DNA from 3 places in the Kitasatospora sp. NPDC059408 genome. Region 3 is predicted to be linked to each of the others. Evidence: riboswitches for the same ligand, from Rfam matches in the RefSeq annotation. Region 3 holds a riboswitch; each other region holds the start of a gene.
The links. A riboswitch is a leader RNA that binds a small molecule or an ion and turns the genes downstream of it on or off. The one in region 3 is predicted to bind magnesium.
Positions count from the first base shown of each region.

Region 1: linked by a shared signal. The riboswitch ahead of ACFXDE_RS32305 (NRAMP family divalent metal transporter) and the one ahead of ACFXDE_RS34955 (hypothetical protein) in region 3 are both predicted to bind magnesium.
Region 2: linked by a shared signal. The riboswitch ahead of ACFXDE_RS17695 (magnesium transporter MgtE N-terminal domain-containing protein) and the one ahead of ACFXDE_RS34955 (hypothetical protein) in region 3 are both predicted to bind magnesium.

Region 1 covers NZ_JBHYWI010000064.1:25,857-29,104, reverse strand. Annotated here, with positions in the region: gene ACFXDE_RS32315 (M56 family metallopeptidase) at 1-85, opposite strand, end outside; gene ACFXDE_RS32310 (BlaI/MecI/CopY family transcriptional regulator) at 82-453, opposite strand; M-box (ykoK) riboswitch at 682-856, shown strand; gene ACFXDE_RS32305 (NRAMP family divalent metal transporter) at 1,235-2,881, shown strand; gene ACFXDE_RS32300 (MgtC/SapB family protein) at 2,989-3,248, shown strand, end outside.
Region 2 covers NZ_JBHYWI010000023.1:84,950-88,197, reverse strand. Annotated here, with positions in the region: gene ACFXDE_RS17700 (NRAMP family divalent metal transporter) at 1-383, opposite strand, end outside; gene ACFXDE_RS17695 (magnesium transporter MgtE N-terminal domain-containing protein) at 380-1,747, opposite strand; M-box (ykoK) riboswitch at 2,059-2,238, opposite strand; gene ACFXDE_RS17690 (hypothetical protein) at 2,820-3,248, opposite strand, start outside.
Region 3 covers NZ_JBHYWI010000076.1:36,285-39,532, reverse strand. Annotated here, with positions in the region: gene ACFXDE_RS34960 (alpha/beta hydrolase) at 1-1,006, opposite strand, end outside; M-box (ykoK) riboswitch at 1,205-1,391, shown strand; gene ACFXDE_RS34955 (hypothetical protein) at 1,785-2,042, shown strand; gene ACFXDE_RS34950 (winged helix-turn-helix domain-containing protein) at 2,103-2,606, shown strand; gene ACFXDE_RS34945 (hypothetical protein) at 2,653-3,150, shown strand; gene ACFXDE_RS34940 (glyoxalase) at 3,206-3,248, shown strand, end outside.

The DNA.
Region 1 (3,248 bases), on a different contig from region 3:
TCTGGAGCCGGGCGGAGCCGGCCAGCCGGCGCGGCAGCGCGAGACCGGTCGCGGCCAGGTAGAGGCAGAGCAGCGCGAGGGTCACCGCTCGTCGTCCCGGGCCTTCACCTGCTCCAGGGCGGCGAGCAGCGCGGAGGCCTCGTCGCCGCTCATGGCGTCGACGAAGTGCAGCAGCGCACCGGTGCGGTCCTGGGTGGTCTCCAGCGCCTGGTGCATGAGCCGGGCGGTGTACGCCTCGCGCGTGCAGGTCGGCTCGTACACCCAGGCGCGGCCGACCTTGTCCCGGCGCAGCCAGCCCTTGGTGTGGAGGATGTCGGCCACCGTGGTCACGGTGGTGTAGGCGACCGGCCGCTGCTGCTGGAGGTCGTCGACCACCTCGCGCACCGTGGCCGGCCGGCCCCAGGACCAGAGCCGGTCCATGATCTCGGCCTCAAGATCGCCGAACCCGCGCAGCACCGCCCCGTTTCCCTTCCTCGCCGCCGCCGTCTGGAACGGCGCCCATGGTACGGCGTTCGACGTCGCCGAAGTCGGGCGTCCTCCTGCGTCCTCTGGCGCCTCCTCTTGCTGCGTCTCCGGCGTCCTCCTGCGTCCTCTGGCGTCAAAGTTCTACAAAGGTGTCGAAGGACACCGGAAAAGTGGCCCACGGCGATCCTGACGGGGGTATGCTTTTCGAGGTTTGAAGAGGCACCTCGTTCGGTGAGGCGTCTTCACGGACACAGGCCACTGACCCGACGACGTCGAGAGACGCCCAGGTTCAGGACAGATCTTCCCGACCTAAGGGTTGATCCCAAGTGGCTTCCCCCGCAAGGGGGATCACGCCGTGAAGTGCCAAAGCTCTGACGAGTTGGGGTGTACCGGTAGCCTTCGTGCGCCGGGACGCTCCTTGCCGTGTCGCGATGCGGCGCACAGTCGGTGCGCCCCCCGGCCGGGAGGAGGCGAGAAACATGGACTGCAGTAGTCCGGGCCACAGTTGCCCCTACCCCCGCATGCTCTCGTACACCTCCGGCACGCGGTAACAACCTTTCCTGCGAACGCCCCATCAGACGCTGCGTCATGCGCTCGACCATGCCATGACCCAAGCGACCTGACGCACCGTCATGCCCGCACGACGCCCGAGCCCGGCCCTGTCCCGGCTCGCGCCGCCGTGCGGCCCGGTGCCGTGCGTCCGCAGGGAGGATTACTGCTGCGTGCCCCCTTATGGCCCCCTCAAGGCAGGGGGCGGGGAGGACCCACCATGGCAGACGTCATGCTCGACCCGAAGGTTCCCGCCGCTCGCAGCGCGGTGCTGGACGACGCGCACATCGGTGACATCAAGGGTGCCCTCGGCACCATCAGGCTGGACGACGACGCGCCCCGCCAGGGGCTCTCGGTGCGGCTGAAGACCCTGCTGGCGATCATCGGCCCGGGCCTGATCGTCATGGTCGGCGACAACGACGCCGGCGCCTTCTCCACCTACGGCCAGGCCGGCCAGAACTACGGCACCCAGCTGCTGTGGACCCTGCTGATGCTGGTCCCCGTGCTGTACGTGAACCAGGAGATGGTGCTGCGCCTGGGCGCCGTCACCGGTGTCGGCCACGCGCGGCTGATCCTGGAGCGCTTCGGCAAGTTCTGGGGCGCGTTCAGCGTCATCGACCTGTTCCTGCTCAACGCCCTGACCCTGGTGACCGAGTTCATCGGCGTCACCCTCGCGGCCGGCTACCTCGGCCTGCCGAAGGTCGCCTCGGTGGTCCTGGCCGCCGCGATCATCATCGCCTCGGCGTTCACCGGCTCCTTCCAGCGCTTCGAGCGGGTCGCCGTCACGCTGTGCGTCGGTTCGCTGCTGCTGGTGCCGATCTACTTCATGGTCCACCCGAAGACCTCGCAGATGGCCCACGACTTCGTGGTGCCGAGCATGCCGGGCGGCTCGGGCCAGCTCGCGGCCGTGATGCTGGTGATCGTCTCCATCGTGGGCACCACCGTCGCCCCCTGGCAGCTGTTCTTCCAGCAGTCGTACGTCATCGACAAGCGCATCACCCCGCGTTTCATGAAGTACGAGAAGATCGACCTGTGGATCGGCATCGCGGTGGTCATCATCGGCGCCGCCGCGATGATGGGCCTGACCGCCGCCGCGTTCGCGGGCACCGACGGCTTCGGCCAGTTCTCCGACGCGGCCGCCGTGGCCAGGGGCATCGAGGACAAGGCCGGCCGCCTGGCCGGTGTGCTGTTCGCCATCGCGCTGCTGGACGCCTCGATCATCGGTGCCTTCGCGGTCTCGCTGTCCACCGCCTACGCCATCGGCGACGTGTTCGGCATCAAGCACTCGCTGCACCGCGGCGTGAAGGGCGCCAAGGGCTTCTACGGGATCTACGCCGGCCTGGTCGTGGTCGCCGCGGCGATCACGCTGCTGTCCACCGAGTACACCCAGGGCCTGATGACGCAGTTCGTCCAGGTGCTCGCCGGCGTGCTGCTGCCCTCCGCGACGGTCTTCCTGCTGCTGCTCTGCAACGACAAGGCCGTCCTGGGCCCGTGGGTCAACGGCCCGAAGACCAACGCCTTCACCTCGGCCGTGGTCGGCGTGCTGGTCATGCTGTCGCTCATCCTGACCGCCGCCGTCGTCTGGCCGGACATCAGCTCGGAGGCGATCCTGTGGATCATGGCCGGCTGCGGCGTGGCGGGCGTGCTGGTCGCCGGGTACTTCTTCACCTTCGGCCGCAGCGGCACCAAGGAGGACCCGGTCGACCGCACCGGGCGCGAGAACTGGCGGATGCCCCCGCTGGAGACCCTGGAGAAGCCGGTCATGTCCACCGCCCGCAAGGTCGGCATGGGCGCCCTGCGCGCCTACCTGCTGATCGCGATGATCATGGTCATCATCAAGGTCGTCCAGACCGCCCTCGGGCACTGAGCCACCGTGAACCCACCGAACTGACGGGGGCGGGCCGAGGGGCCGCCGCCCGTCCGTTCCGCTTTCCCCTCCCGTCCGCCCGCCGTCTCCCCGTAGGAGGTGCCGCCGTGCACACCCTGACCACCGTCGAGTTCCTGGTCCGGCTGGCCACCGGCGTCGCCTGCGGCGCCCTGATCGGCGTCGAACGCCAGTGGCGCGCCCGGATGGCCGGCCTGCGCACCAATGCCCTGGTCGCCGCCGGCGCCACCCTGTTCGTCCTCTACAGCGAGGCCGTCGGCGACAGCGGCAGCCCCACCCGGGTCGCCTCGTACGTCGTCTCCGGCATCGGCTTCCTCGGCGGTGGCGTCATCCTGCGCGACGGCGCCGG
Region 2 (3,248 bases), on a different contig from region 3:
GTGTTGGCCAGCAGCAGGCAGAACACGGCGAGCGCGGTGAGCCGCAGGCTGAACTGCTCGCGGATGAGCGCGCCCAGGCCCTTGCCGGTGTGCGCGCCGAGCCGGACGGCCATCTCCTGCACCATCACCAGGGCGATGGTGACGAGCACCATGAAGAACAGCGTCCCGTAGGTGAACTGGGAGCCGGCGCTGGCGTAGGTGGCGATGCCGGCGGCGTCGTTGCCGGCGTTGGCCGCGACCAGCCCGGGACCGGCCACCATCGCGACGGCGGCGATCCGGCGGAAGCCTCTTCGGCGTCCGGGCGAGGGCGTGGACGACCGCGGCTCGGCCGGCGCGGCCGCGGACGCGTCGGCGCCGGGGCGGGTGTCGAGGTCGCGGGTCACTTGAGGAGCCTCCGGAAGTGCAGGCGCCCGCGCTCGGGGAGCAGCGAGTCGAGGATGTCGTCGGCCAGGACCCGGCCGAGGGGGCGGTCGGTGTCGTCGACCACGAGCAGGGAGGTGGCGCGGGCCGCGACCAGGTGGTGGGCGGCCTCGGCGAGGCGGGTGTCGGGGCGGACGGTCACCGGCGGGCCGAACTGGGCCCGCCAGGCGACCAGGTCGGCGATCACGGTGGTGTCCTCGGCGACGGCGAGGTCGAACAGCGGGATGTCGCCGACCAGGACGCCGTCGTCGTCGAGGACGGTCACCGCGTCGATGTCGGTGCGGTGTTCGGCCTGCGCGGCGAGTTCGGCCCGCACCTCGCCGACGGTCTGGGCGGACTCGGCGGTGACGAGCAGGGTGGTCATCGCGCCGCCGGCCGTGCCCTCGCGGTGGGTGAGCAGGGAGCGCAGCTCGGCGGCCTCGGGCTCGGGCATCCGGGCCAGCAGGTTCTCGCGCTCGCCCGGGTTGAGGTCGCGCAGGGCGTCGGCGGCCTCGTCCGGCTCCATCTCGTCGACCAGCCGGGCGGCGTGCTCGGGCGGCGCCTCGCGCAGGAGGTTCTCCAGCTCGGCGGGCTCCATCTCCTCCAGGGCGTCCGCCGCGTGCTCCGGCTCCAGCCAGCCGAGCAGCTGCTGGCGCTCGTGGCGGCCGAGGTCCTCCAGGATGTCGGCGAGGTCGGCCGGGCGCAGCCGGTGGAGCGCGGAGCGGGAGGCGCGCAGCCTTACCTCGGCGGGGCCGTGGGTGGCCTGCTCGCCGAAGGGGGCGACGGACTGCCAGTCCAGGACGCCGTCCGGGGTGGGGCGGATCTGCCAGCGGCGCGGGCCGAGGCGGCGCAGGAGGGTGGGCAGCGAGACGTCGACGCCGACCAGGACGGTGCGGGCGGCGAGAGGGGCGAGGTAGAGGTCGGCGGCGCGGGTGACCTGGACGCCGTCGACGTCGACGAGCTGGTGATCCATCACGTCGCGGGCGAGCAGCACCTCGCCGGGCCTGCGGTTGAACTCGCGCAGGTCGACGCGGGAGGTGCGCAGCCGCACTCCGCAGGTGTGGATCCGCTCGACGGCGGTCGCCGCGATGAACGCGCGGCGCCGGCCTATGCGGATGATCAGGCCGGTGACGGGCGGGTAGGGCTCCGGCCCGTAGAGGCGGGCGACGACGTCGACGACGCGGCCCACCTCCTCGCCGGCCTGGTTGGTGACCGGGCCGCCGACCAGCCCGGCGAGCGAGACGAGCGACGAGCGGACGGCCTTGGTGACGGTGGTGCGGCGCTCGGCTTCGACCGTGCGGTCGCGAAGGCGCGCCGTGGCGGACGAGAACAGCGTGGTGGTGGCCATGGAGAAACCCCCCTTGCCCCGGCAGGACGGGACATCGGGCCGCCCGGTGGCATGGCGCTGCCAACCTTGACCGCAGGGCTCACCGGGCGCGCGCAGGGGCCTCCCGCGTCACGTGGACGCGAGGGGGGAAGCGGAGCGGACCCGGCAGGTCAGGGAAGGAGGAGCCGCCTGGAGCAGCGGAAGAAGGACGGCGGGAACGAAACGGTGAAGGGCCGACTATGGCCAGGACTTCCGTCCATCACGCCCCCTCCCGATCTCGGCCGCGATCCGGCGCCGCGGCGGCATGGCAGGGCGGACGGACGTCACCGCCCGATGCACCCCAACTCGTCAGAGCTTTGGCACTCCACGGCGTGTCCCCGGCCGGTTCGGGCGGGGAAGCCACTTGGGGTCACCCCTTGGGCCGGGGAGACCTGTCCTGATCCGGAGCGTCTCTCGACGGGTGGGATCAGTGGCCTGTGTCCGTGAAGACGCCTCACCGAACGAGGTGTCTTTTCGAATCCTTGACAGGATAGGGCCTTGCCATCCCTCCGGCATAACCCTTGACCTGAGCTTGACCCCGCCCCGACCAGCGGGGGAGCCGCCGGGCGCGCGTCGGGGCGCGCGCGAGCGGAGGCGTACGCGGGGGCCGGGAAGGCGAGAGGACCCGGGAGCGTAGCCTGCTCCCGGGCCCCTGTGTGCCGCCCAATTGCTCACACCGGCACGTTTAAGGGCCGCGGATCAGATTGAAACCGACGCGTTCTGCCGTTGAACTACCGTGCCACGGAGCGGCACAGGCAGGACTTGAACCTGCATTCGTCGATGTTCGTCCGCACCCGGTCGATCCGGTGTTCGGCGGCGAATGCTGAGACTGGAGCGAGAGTCTGAGTTTGACGGGGCCCGCCTCTGCCTGGCTTGGGCTACCCCGGCCGGTGGTGCCGGGGGGAGGATTTGAACCTCCACTGTGACCCCTGGGTCAGCTTCAACATCAGTGTCAGCTTTTTCGCACCGCGCGAGCGCCCCCATCCGGTCTCCCGGAGAGTTCTCGGCGCCGTTCGGTGCACCCGCCCGGCTCCCCGGACGGGTGATCAGGAGGCTACCTGAACAGGTAGCCGAAGACGGCGTCGCCCACGCGCTGGTCGGTGACCTCCACGGCGTTGGCCTCCTCGCGGGCGAACTTGACCGCCTGCTGGAGCTTCTCCACCCGTTCGGCGAGCTCGTTCACGCGCCGGGCGGGCAGGGCGCCGGAGAACTTGACGGTCGTCCAGTACCCGACCGGGACGTCCTCGTAGTAGACCTCGACCTGGGCCGGGTGCTTCTCGGTGGCCTCGGCCTTGACGTGGTTGCGCGGCACCTTCTTGGTCCGGATGGTGCGCACCGGTTCGGTCTTCCAGGAGTCGGTGGACGGGTCGAGGTTCCACGACTCGGAGGCGTCCAGCACCGGGAGCTTGCGCACGAAGGTGAACAGGTCGGTGAGCTGCTTCTCCAGGAAGAGCAGGTACGGGACGGGCACCTGGGCGAGCAG
Region 3 (3,248 bases):
GCATCGGCAGGTGCGCAAGGCGCCACGTGAGGTCGGCCTCGTCGCGGCGCTGGGTGCTCCCCCCGAAGAGGTCCCCGGTCGTGACGTCGTCCGCCGCCTTGAAGTAGCCGGAGAGCGAGACCACGGCCGGGAAGGTCTGCGGGTGCACCATGCCGAGCTTGAGCGCGCAGTAGCCGCCCGTCGAGTCGCCGATCACGCCGAGGCTCCCGGTGCCGTCCAGGACCCGGTAGGAGGCGCGCAGGTCGGCCGGGACGTCCGTCGTGTAGTACGACTGCGCCTGCGGTCCGTTCGGGACGTCCTCGCACTCGCTGTCCCGGGGCATCGACGGCGACGGGCGCATCAGCACGAGCACGGCCGGCCGCATCGCGCCCTTCCGCAGCAGGTCGAGCTCGTACGCCGGGTAGCGCAGCTTGGTGACGAGGTTGGCGGCGTCGCCGGGGAAGCCGGTCATCACGAGCAGTGCGGGGAACTGCCGGTGCTCGCCGCCGGGCTGGAAGTACTGCGGCGGCAGGTAGACGTAGCCGTCGGTGCTCAGACCGGTCGTCCCGCCGGGGATGCGGACCTTGTCGAGCCGCCCGATCTGTGCCGGGTCGCGGCTGCCCGCCGGGGCGCCGGTGATGTCCGCCGTGCCGAGCACCTGGATCCCGGCGGGCGAGCGGGCGGGCCCGGTGCCGGTCGTCCCGGCGCCGCTGGTCCCGGTACCGCTCGCCCCCGCACCGCTCGTCCCCGTACCGCTCGGGGTGGCTCCGGCGCCCTGGATCACGGCCGCCCCGCGATCGTGCCCCAGCAGGTCGGACCAGCTGCTGTAGAAGACGAAGTAGTCGTTCACCGCGAGCCCCAGCGTGGCGACCAGCGCCAGCTGCGTGAGCACGATCGTGCCGAGCCGCAGGAACATCGCCGGCCAGCTCCGGACGGCCAGCTTCGGCCACACCCACAGCGTGCCGAGCACCGTGGCCACGGTGAACAGCGCCGTCAGCGCGAGCAGCTTGTGACTGGTGAGTCCCATGGTCCGGCCTCCCCTACCACTGTGGACCACCGGTCCCGGATCCACAGCGCCTCCCACCCACCGTAATCGGATGGCACCCGAACGTCATGCGCTCCGGGGAGGGCGTTCGTACCGGGAGTTCGCCGGGAGTTCGTGTCAGAAGTTCGACAAAGGTGTCGAGGATCGCCCGGTTCCGGGCTATGCTTTCGGGTGTTTGAAAAGGCACCTCGTTCGGTGAGGCGTCTTCACGGACACAGGCCACTGACCCGACGACGTCGAGAGACGCCCAGGTTCAGGACAGATCTTCCCGACCTAAGGGTTGATCCCAAGTGGCTTCCCCGCAGTGCCCGTTGCGGCCGGGGATTACGCCGTGAAGTGCCAAAGCTCTGACGAGTTGGGGTGAGCCGGCGGCCCGGGAGGCAGGTTGGCGAGCTCCTGCCGAGTCGATGAACGCACCGCCCGTGGTGCGTCCGACCGGAAGGAGGCGATCGCATGGACAGCAGTAGTAGTAGTCCGGGCCACAGTCGGCCCCGTTCCCGCATGCCCGAGCACGCCTCCGGCAGACGCTGAACCCCCTTATCCCACCATGCTTCTGACGTTTCGTCAGTGCATGCGCACACCACCGTGCCCGCGCGGCCCCGCATCGGACGGCCGCCCCGGGTCGCGGTGCCGTGCCCGCAGGGGGTCACCGTCGCACGCCGCGAGGCGGGCCCGCGCGTCAACCCGCCAACCCCACGCCACGCCCGGCCGGGGCATGCCCTCGCACGCCCGCCGACCGTTGAACCCGAGGTGAGTCGCCATGTCCGTCGCCGCTTTCTTCCACCCCACCACCACCCGGACCGTTCCGCCCCGCGGCCTGCGCGCCGCCCTCGCCGGCGTCCTCGGCCGGATCGCCGCGGGCTCGATCACCGCGGGCCCGATCGACGACACCGTGCTCCGGGCCATCGGTTCGCAGGCCCCGGCCGGGCCGCCGATGCGCCTGCGGGCCCGCTGGGAGGCCGTCACCGCCGCCGACGGGACGGCAGGGCTGTGCGCCCGCTGGCACGCCGAGAACTGACCGCCCGTCCGCTCCCGCCACCCACTCCACCAGCAGAATCACGCCGAAGGAAGTCCCGTCATGGCCGTCCGCTACCCCCGGCTCGACGTCATCTTCTCCGACCACCGGGCCGCCCTCCGCGCCGTCACGACGGCGAGCGCCCCCGCGGCCAAGGCCGCCCCCGCCGTTCCCGCCGCCCCCGCCGAGCGCGTCCCCGCACAGGCCGGTCCCGTCCGGGCCGCCACCGTCCGGGCCATCCGCCCGCAGGCCGGGGACGACACCCCGCCGAACGGGCTGGCGATCGACCCCGACCAGCGCGTCGCCACCGTGGACGGCCGCGAAGTCGACCTCACCTTCATGGAGTTCGAGCTGCTCGCCCACCTGGTCGCCAACCCCCTGCGGGTGCACAGCCGCCGCCAGCTGATGGAGAGCGTGTGGGGCCGCCCCGACAACGGCGACACCCGCACCATCTCCACCCACATCGCCCGGATACGCCGCAAGCTCGGCCCCGGGCACCGGCCCACCCTCGCGACCGTCCGCCAGGTCGGCTACAAGTACGACCCCCGGCTGGCCGCCGCGGCCTGACCCGTTCCGCCAACTCATTGTCACCACGGCCACGATGAGGTTTCCGATGACTCCCGGCAAGCTGCTCCCGCGGCGTGGCGAGGCGGCGGGGCTGCTCGTCGTCCTGACGCTGCTCGTCCTCGAAGGCCTCGCGCTGAACGAGGCCTCGGACCCGGACCGGCCGGTGATCGGCGCCGCCCTCATCGGGTCCGCCGCCACCGGTCTGCTGCTCGTCGGCGCGCTGCTCCTCGGCCGCCGCCTGGCGGCCCGGCGGAGGCTCCCGCTGCCTCCGCCGGGCCCGGACGGCCCCGTCTACAGCACCCGCGCCCTGGAGGGCTTCCCGATGGAGGCCGTCCGCCCGCTGCTGCTCACCGAGGACGGGCCGCAGCTCAACCAGCTCTACGCGGCCTGGGTGCTCGCCCTCGGCGGTCACACCGCGCCGTGGATCGCCCGCCGACTGGACCTGCCCGTCCCGACCGTCCGGATCCTCGTGGACGCCGTCCGCGAGCGGCGCCGGGGGCCACACCGGCCCGGCGCCAACCCGCCTCCGTCCCAGCACCATTGACGACCACACCCGCCAACTCCCGCCCCCTGCACCGCACCACGAGAGGAACCCTTCGGTGATCACCGCCCTGGACCACGTCCAACTCGCCGCCCCGCCCG